4 regions of the Sporosarcina sp. Y838 genome follow, and region 3 is predicted to be linked to each of the others. Evidence: riboswitches for the same ligand, from Rfam matches in the RefSeq annotation. Region 3 holds a riboswitch; each other region holds the start of a gene.
What was found. Region 3 has a riboswitch for S-adenosylmethionine ahead of msrA (peptide-methionine (S)-S-oxide reductase MsrA). Riboswitches for the same ligand answer to the same signal wherever they lie in the genome.

Region 1: it holds a riboswitch for S-adenosylmethionine, as region 3 does, so the genes downstream of both, metK (methionine adenosyltransferase) here and msrA (peptide-methionine (S)-S-oxide reductase MsrA) in region 3, are expected to answer to the same signal.
Region 2: it holds a riboswitch for S-adenosylmethionine, as region 3 does, so the genes downstream of both, AC1TO4_RS15240 (O-acetylhomoserine aminocarboxypropyltransferase/cysteine synthase family protein) here and msrA (peptide-methionine (S)-S-oxide reductase MsrA) in region 3, are expected to answer to the same signal.
Region 4: it holds a riboswitch for S-adenosylmethionine, as region 3 does, so the genes downstream of both, metA (homoserine O-acetyltransferase MetA) here and msrA (peptide-methionine (S)-S-oxide reductase MsrA) in region 3, are expected to answer to the same signal.

Annotation. Positions count from the first base shown of each region.
Region 1 is NZ_JBXCJD010000023.1:14,242-16,444, forward strand. It holds gene pckA (phosphoenolpyruvate carboxykinase (ATP)) at 1-535, opposite strand, end outside; SAM riboswitch class I at 723-841, shown strand; gene metK (methionine adenosyltransferase) at 1,033-2,203, shown strand, end outside.
Region 2 is NZ_JBXCJD010000015.1:28,668-30,870, reverse strand. It holds gene AC1TO4_RS15240 (O-acetylhomoserine aminocarboxypropyltransferase/cysteine synthase family protein) at 1-1,008, opposite strand, end outside; SAM riboswitch class I at 1,132-1,247, opposite strand; gene AC1TO4_RS15235 (glycerol-3-phosphate acyltransferase) at 1,391-2,026, shown strand; gene AC1TO4_RS15230 (aminotransferase) at 2,081-2,203, opposite strand, start outside.
Region 3 is NZ_JBXCJD010000002.1:136,278-138,480, forward strand. It holds gene AC1TO4_RS03420 (YezD family protein) at 69-236, opposite strand; SAM riboswitch class I at 570-680, opposite strand; gene msrA (peptide-methionine (S)-S-oxide reductase MsrA) at 750-1,310, opposite strand; SAM riboswitch class I at 1,410-1,520, opposite strand; gene AC1TO4_RS03430 (hypothetical protein) at 1,960-2,203, opposite strand, start outside.
Region 4 is NZ_JBXCJD010000005.1:295,197-297,399, forward strand. It holds gene metA (homoserine O-acetyltransferase MetA) at 1-866, opposite strand, end outside; SAM riboswitch class I at 1,036-1,142, opposite strand; gene AC1TO4_RS09740 (hypothetical protein) at 1,281-1,460, shown strand; gene AC1TO4_RS09745 (PP2C family serine/threonine-protein phosphatase) at 1,521-2,203, opposite strand, start outside.

The DNA of each region.
Region 1 (2,203 bases), on a different contig from region 3:
ACACAATAATGAACGTCTCGGAATTCGTACCGTCAACTGCAGGATCCGCTTTAAAAGAAGGAGCTGAAATGATAGTAAATTGCGCTTCGTGTTTCGAGAGCTCTACTTCAGTCGGGCGAATAAACAATTGATGGACGAATAGGTTATGCCAAGCAAATTCATTCACGACTTGAATGGATAGACGTGAAGCTGGATCTGCACCAGCGAATCCTTTGAAGACGAACAGTTCGTCTTTAACTTTTAAGTGTGTAAGCATTTTATTATATAATGAGTCAAATACATCAGATGAAATCGGACGGTTTACGCTGCCCCAATCGATTTTGTCTTTGGAGGACGCTTCCTCGACAATATATTTATCTTTAGGGGAACGACCTGTATACTTCCCTGTTTGAGCCGTGACTGCTCCATCGGAAGTCAGTTGAGCTTCTCCACGTGATATCGCTTTTTCAACAAGTTGTGGTACTGAAAGTTGAATTTTTATATTTTCACCGGAAAGAAGGTTATTTAGATCGTCGCTAATCTTTGCTGTAATCATAATTATGTACCGTCCTTTACTCATAGTCCCATATAATTGGGTGTCATGTCATCACATTTCTTAAATAGTATAACACATTAAGAATAATAATCTATATTAATCAAAATCTCAAGCAATTAGTTGTAAAATCGGCAAAGAAATTTGACAGGGAACAAGTTTTTTCGTAGCATATATAGTTGAACGGATACTCTTATCCCGAGCTGGTGGAGGGGTCAGGCCCAATGAAACCCGGCAACCTGCAATGACTTATTTGTCTGCGCAAAGGTGCCAAACCTGTAGCAAGGCACAGTCCTTGTATGATAAGAGTGAAAGGTGCTTTTAAAATCATGCCTTTCCTCATGTATTAGTACGTGAGCGAAGGGCTTTTTAATTTGTTTAGCCCTTTATCCTCGTGTATAGAGCTCGCAGTGGCTTGTAGTCTTTCCTGAATCCGGGAGGACTCTACATGGGACATATGAGTACCGTATCAATCTCGTAGGATATAAGGAGGAAAAGACATGACTAACCGCCGACTGTTTACTTCAGAATCGGTAACTGAAGGACATCCAGACAAAATGTGCGACCAAATTTCAGATGCTATCCTTGATGCTATTTTGGAGGAAGATCCAAATGCACGCGTAGCATGTGAAACGACAATCACTACAGGACTGGTACTCGTAGCAGGTGAAATCACGACGACTACATATGTCGATATTCCAAAAGTTGTGCGCGAAACTGTTAAAGGCATTGGTTACGTTCGAGCGAAATACGGATTTGATTGGGAAACGTCTGCAGTTCTCACTGCGATCGATGAACAATCAGCCGATATTGCTGCGGGTGTTGACCAAGCACTTGAAGCGCGTGAAGGATTAATGACAGATGACGAACTTGAAGATATTGGAGCAGGCGACCAAGGTTTGATGTTTGGTTATGCTTGTAATGAGACACCAGAACTGATGCCATTACCAATCAGCTTAGCCCATAAACTATCCTTTAAACTTGCACAAGTACGTAAAGATGAAACACTTTCGTACCTAAGACCGGATGGGAAAACGCAAGTGACTGTAGAGTATGATGAAAATAATATACCCGTCAGAATTGATACGATTGTTATTTCAGCACAACATCATCCTGAAGTGACACTTGAGCAGATTCAAAGTGATATTAAGGAATTCGTTATTAATCCAGTTGTACCAACTAATTTAATTGATGAAGAAACAAAGTACTACATCAATCCGACTGGCCGATTTGTAATAGGTGGACCTCAAGGAGATGCGGGTCTGACTGGTCGTAAAATCATTGTTGATACGTATGGTGGTTATGCACGTCATGGCGGTGGGGCATTTTCGGGGAAAGATCCTACAAAAGTGGACCGCTCAGCTTCATACGCGGCTCGTTATGTTGCAAAAAACATCGTTGCAGCAGAACTTGCAGACCGCTGTGAAGTCCAGTTGGCTTATGCAATCGGTGTAGCTCAACCTGTATCGATTTCGATTGATACATTCGGAACAGGTACCGTTGAGGAGAGTAAACTCGTGGAACTGACACGTGAACTCTTTGACCTTCGTCCAGCAGGTATTATTAAAATGCTTAATCTCCGTCGTCCTATCTACAAGCAGACGGCAGCGTATGGTCACTTCGGCCGCACGGATGTTGATCTGCCATGGGAACAAACGGATAAAGCTGGAG
Region 2 (2,203 bases), on a different contig from region 3:
GCCGTTTTTCAAGTACTTTTTCGCAAGGTCATATGATGGGTGATCTTCGTTCCCAGTATACGTTACCCATTCAACAGATGGATGCTGTTTCAAGAATTCTGCCACTTTGATAGCATTTTCATTATGTCTTGTCACACGCAGATGCAATGTTTCAAGTCCTTGTAAGAAGTTAAAGGCACTATCCGGATCCAGGCAAGGTCCAAAGTCTCGCAACAATTGCACACGTAGCTTAGTGGCAAACGCCGCGCCTGCAGTGTCAATTCCATAACGAAGGCCATGGTAAGATTCATCCGGCTCAGTAAAGCCTGGGAACCGTCCTTGTGTCCAATCAAACGTACCCGCATCAACAGCAACTCCACCGATTGTTGTACCATGTCCGCCAATCCATTTCGTTGCAGAGTGGATCACGACATCTGCACCAAATTCGATTGGATTTGAACCGTATGGAGATGCAAATGTACTGTCTATAAGAAGTGGTAGACCGTTTTCATGTGCAATGTCCGCAACCGCTTCAATATCAAGCACATGTAAACTTGGATTACCAATTGTTTCTGCAAATAAAGCTTTTGTTTTATCTGTAATCGCTGCGCGGAAGTTTTCAGGATCCGTTACATCGACAAATTTTACATTGATGCCGTAACGCGGAAGCGTATTGGCAAATAAATTATACGTACCACCATACAAATTGCTTGCCGCGACAATTTCATCACCTGCGCCTGCGACATTTAAGATTGAAAATGCAATAGCCGCCATTCCTGAAGATAACGCAACTGCCGCCGTTCCTCCTTCAAGAAGTGCAATACGTTCTTCAAAAACAGCAACGGTTGGATTTGTAATACGCGTATAGATGTTGCCTGCTTCTTGCAGTCCAAACAATTTTTGAGCATGTTCTGTATCACGAAATACGAATGATGAAGTTCTATGAATTGGAACTGCACGAGAACCTGTTACAGGATCGGGTTTTTGTCCACCATGTAGAAGAAGTGTTTCGGGTTTAAGTTTTGTCAAAGTCATTACCTCCAAAGTTTTTTAGATGGAATTGATTGTGATCTGCGGAGACGCTGGGGTATTTTGGAAATAAAAAATAACCCCCTTCGCTTAAGAAGAGGGTTACGCTTTCGCTTTTTCCTCCCCTTATCTTTCAGATCCATCGAACCGATCTGTAGGAAGTAGCACCTTTACAAGCTGGTCGCTTGTCGGTTGCCGGGCATCGCAGGGCCTATTCCCTCCGCCGCTCTTGATAAGAGTTTGTATCATTCAGTTTTCCATCTTGTGACATAGTATAGTAGATAGCGCGAGACAAAGTCAAGAGATTATTAAATAATTTTTCTGAACCTTGCGTTTACCTCTAATGTTACAATTAATTTACCAATGTTTTGGAGGAATGGTTATGTGGTTATGGATTACAAGTGTACTAGTTTCGGGATATGCCATCGGTTGCTTACATGGATCGGTTGTCGCACAGATAATTTCGGGCGTTAACCTAAAAGAAACCGGGGTGAAAAATGCCGGTGCTTCGAATGCCACAATCGTTCTCGGGAAAAAATTCGGCGCACTGGTTGCTGCAATCGATATCGGTAAAGGTGCAGTAGCTGTCCTATTTGTGAGATATTTCGCAGAGAATGCAGGACTTCCAGGAGAAATTGTAGCTTTACTATTATTCCTCGCGGGTACTGCAACCGTGATTGGGCACAACTTCCCGTTTTATATGAAGTTCAACGGCGGCAAAGGAACCGCCACGATTATTGGCGTGCTGCTCGCCATCGACTGGAAGGTTGGACTCGTTGGTTTTGCATTATTTGTCATCGTGGCGCTAGTAACAGACTTTCTCGTGTTTGGCGTGCTGATGCTGTACGTGACGCTCATCGCGATGGCAGTTTGGGCAGAAGGATACGGGCCCATTATAGCGGCAGTATTATTATTCGGCATCGCAATTTGGAAACATATCGAGAACTTCCGTCGGATGAAAAACCGTAGCGAGAAACAGGTTTCTACAGTTTTTAAAAAGAAAACATCTAAAAACTAAGGATTTTCCAACAATTAGGAAACAGAGGCGAATACACACCTCTACCCATTTGTATCATTCGTTTTCTTTAAACACTTTCTTTACAACAGCAATAATGAAATCTACATCTTCGTCAGTGCAGGACAATGGCGGACTGAGTGCTAAAATATTATTAAAACCAGCTACCGTATCTCCATT
Region 3 (2,203 bases):
AGCAATTCGCAATATTGTCTTTGAACAATATCGTGAAAGTCAAGAGGCCTCCGGTTGTCCGGTCAGCTTCACTTCTTATTTTCAGTTTTCAGTACTGGGAACCGTTTTTTCTCAGTTCGATCGATTTGAACGATTTGTCCTTCATGGATGGTAATGTGTACCTCTCCAAAATCCAAACCTTTCAGCGCCTGCGTAATCGCATCGATTTTAACTACATCATTCACTTTCAAAACCATTGCGCATCCTCCTTTTTTTCTGAGTGACGGTCACAACGTCTAATCTGATGATTGGCAATCAATTACGCCTCGGCGTAATTGCGTCCAGATTTTGAATCGAGCTTGCTCGATTAACTCCTTTCAAAATCTGTGACATCCGCCGGAGGCTTTATCAGGGAGGAATTGAACTTCATTCCTCCTCGTTCAGCGGGCGGTTGGACACCCATTGAACAGGATAACAAAACCACATTCATCTCCCACCTATAGAGGTGAGAGTCTTCTGCTGAAAAAAGATAAAAAAGCGGCCTCTTGTGAACTAAGAGGTCGCCGCAACACGTAGTTTGTAGGCAAAACCTCTCATCTGTCAGATGACGAACGACATCTGCTGGAATTGGCACCGTTTGAATGAATTCAATGGTTGCTGAGGCGTCAAAGGGCCAGTCCCTCTGCCTCTCTTTATAAGAGTTTTGTTTATGTAATTGATATTCATAATAATCCATCTATTCCGATGTGTCAACTATACTTTAAAACTATTTACTTTTTAAGTGACGCCTCTACCAATTTCCCATTCCAATTCTCGCGAATGAAGGGCGCTCTTCCCGACTCTTCTTTGAAGACTTTATATTTTTCTGGGTTCTTTTGATAATAGTCTTGATGATAGTCCTCGGCAGGATAAAAGATTGTGGCTTGAACGATTTCAGTAACAATTGGTTTTTCAAAGCGACCACTTTGGATTAACGCCTCTTTTGAGCGTTCCGCAACTTGTCGCTGTTCCTCATGATGGTAAATAATCGCCGTGCGGTAAGAAGTTCCACGACTGCCAAACTGACCATCTGCATCCGTCGGGTCAATTTGCTGCCAATAGAGGTCTACTAGTTTTTCATATGAAAAGACAGTCGGATCGTATGTGATTTGAACCGCTTCCGTATGTCCCGTAACCCCCGCACGCACTTCCTCGTACGTCGGATTTTCAGTGACGCCTCCAATATAACCGGAAACTACTTTTTCAATACCGGGTTGCGTATCAAACGGCTGCACCATACACCAAAAACACCCACCCGCAAATGTTGCCAATTCAATTTTTTTCTGAGTCATCATAATCCCCCTCTTCGTTATAATAAACGCCCCTGCCATATAAAAACGACCCCTTCCTAAAAGAAGAGGTCGCCGCATAACAAATATCGCGTGCAAAACCTCTCATCTGTCAGATTCATAATAAATCTGTTGAAATTGGCACCGTTTGAACACTGTTCAATGGTTGCCGAGGCTTCACAGGGTCAATCCCTCCGCCTCTCTTTATAAGAGTTTTAGCTATGTAATTGATATTCATACTAGTCTATCCATTTAGATAAGTCAATGTCTGAAAATATAATTTTGTGATTTTTTACTATATTGAGTAAGATATACGATGTTTGAATGTTTTATTGGTTGTGAGGAAAGAACTAGATCCGTTCAGTTTCGATAATGCTTTTAAGTTGGTGAGTAAGTGAGTGAAATAGGTGCTCTTGGCACTTTCGGATTACAGAAAATTATCCGATTTAAATTTGGTAGGGTTTCTTTGTTACTTCTTAACGGTTTTTCTGGATAGCGTTTTGTGTGACTTAGTGACTGTCGGTGCGTCGGTTTTGTGGGGTGTGGATATCGGCGGTTGGAAACCATATTTGGGCGGTCCCCACATGATTCAGAGATGGGCGTGTGTAGGAATATAATCCGTCGGCTACCAAAACGGCTGCCTTGGAAATACTCATCTCTCTGGGGGCACTTGAATCGAATGTTTTGTTAAATATTCCTTTTTAAAGTTGGGATAGTGAGATTTCCACAAGGTATGCACGAAATACAAAAAGGGCAGCGCGGCTATTGGCAATAGGAATAATAAGAACCAATATGGACTTTCTGTAATTCCTAGGATTGCGCCGCCTATGATTCCAAACAGAATATAAAGAATAGAACCATAACAAAGGCTTGCGTAGACAAGCAAAAAAACGATA
Region 4 (2,203 bases), on a different contig from region 3:
AGCCAATTTGAGAAAAGCAAATGAGTATGTGAGCGCCATGTGTTCAAAGGTTCTTTAGTGGGATCATCATTCGGAAAATAGTTTTGTGGTATCTCAATGTCTACCCCTCTTTTAAGGTCACGTGCATATTCCTCCGCAAGTGTATCCGCGTCATATTCCAAATGACCTGTAACCATAATATGTTTGTTGTCTTTGGAAAGGACTATGAAAGCTCCTGCATCTTCAGACTTGGCGAGTAGAAGTAAACGAGGATCATTTTCAATTTCTTCTATTGAGACAGACGTATAGCGTGAATGCGGCGCTCTGAATTCATCATTAAAGCCTCGTGAAAGATTGATGGTAGGATCGGATAAACGATGTGTAAAAACGCCTGAGCATTTTTTAGGCAATTCAAATTTTCCAATTCCATAATGATGATAAAGAGCTGCTTGAGCTCCCCAACAAATATGTAAAACTGATGTTACATTTAATTTTGACCACTCCATAATTGCCGTTAATTCTTTCCAGTAGTTAACATCTTCAAATTCCAAATGCTCAATGGGTGCACCGGTAATGATCAAGCCATCGAAACGGCGATGTTTTACTTGTTCAAATGTCGCATAGTATGCATCTAGATGTGTTTTACTAACATTTTTCGAATCATGTGTTGCTGTATTCAAAAATGTAACATTTACTTGCAAAGGTGTATTTCCCAGCAATCGTAGAAGCTGTAACTCAGTTCTTTCTTTCTCAGGCATTAAATTCAGAATTGCAATAGTCATAGGACGTATATCTTGGGATGTTGCACGTTCTTCATCCATCACGAATATCTTTTCCTTCTTTAAAAGTTCTACTGCCGGTAATTGTTTCGGTATATTGATTGGCATTTTTCGTCTCTCCCTTTTCGATTTTATATGTATGATTTTTTAAAAAAGCGGTAGGCACCTGCAACTCGAGGCAATCCATCGTAAAACCTTATAATTTCCTACCTTTTTAAAATATAAAAAACCCTTTTTTCTGTATGATAAGAAAAGAGGGTTCTTTTTGGGCTCTAAGCTCTTATCTCTCAAGAATTAATCTTGTTGGAGGTAGCACCTTCCTGATCAGGTCAGAGGTTGCTGAAGCATCACAGGGCCAATTCCCTCTGCTTCTCTTGATAAGAATATTTAATTAACTTCCATTATACTACTTAACTTCCTATTGTAAAAGGTCTTTTTCTATTGCAAAAATTTTCATTGGATAAATCCCTCTTATAAAGCCACCTTAACAAAGTACTTACTGATTGAAAGGAGCTGTTATAATTGGGGAGAGATGACAACAAAACTGGCGGGAACAACGCGCGTTCGTTACCGCAGACACCGAAAAACCAAAAAATAAAACCTGGTGACATGAGTGAAGAAATTGCTCGCGAGTTTGCTGAACTGAGTTCCCTGAAACCAAAGCGTGAACGCATGAACCCAAATGCAAGAAAAAGAAAATGAGTAAGTAAAACGATGAACCCTCGCGTTAGCAATCATGCTGACGCGGGAGTTTATCTATTTTCAATCTACGTTCTGCGTTTGCTTTATCTCTTCCGTCATCCCCCTATAATCGCTCGGGATGCTGCCTTCCTTTTCTACTTCCACACTCCAGGCAACAATTGTTGTACTGTCTCGTACATTTTGTCTTTCAATTTCCATCAACAACTGTGAAATGCTTTCATCAAGTCTTTTTCCATTCAGCTCAGCAACAAGATTTGACGGATTTGAAAAAGGTTCGCCTGGGCATTCCACCAAACCGTCAGTCGTCAAAAAAATAAGGTTGTTCCCTTTTCTCAATTCCCTTGTTCCTGACGTATAGCATGGTACTGCTTGCTCAAACGTATTCACCTGACCAATCCACTCGAAGAATTGCCTTTGGTTGAGTTGAAATTGGTTCAGCGCAATCAGATCCGGATGTAATACGTATACTAGGCAATCTCCAACGGAAAACCACCATACATAATTAGCTTTCCTCACTACGATAAGACAAGCCGTTTCTCCTGTGACACACCTGCATTTGTCCAAAAACTGCTCGGATTGAAAAATTTCAAGGAGCTTCACTTCCAAATATTTAAAATCCAGAAAACCCTTCATGTCTAAAACCTCTACAAAATCACTTTTATACTGTTCAAGTGTATCAATGACAAGTTTCGCACTTTCGGCACTTTTATGCGCATCAAAAATAGCCGCGAATTCCCAATCCT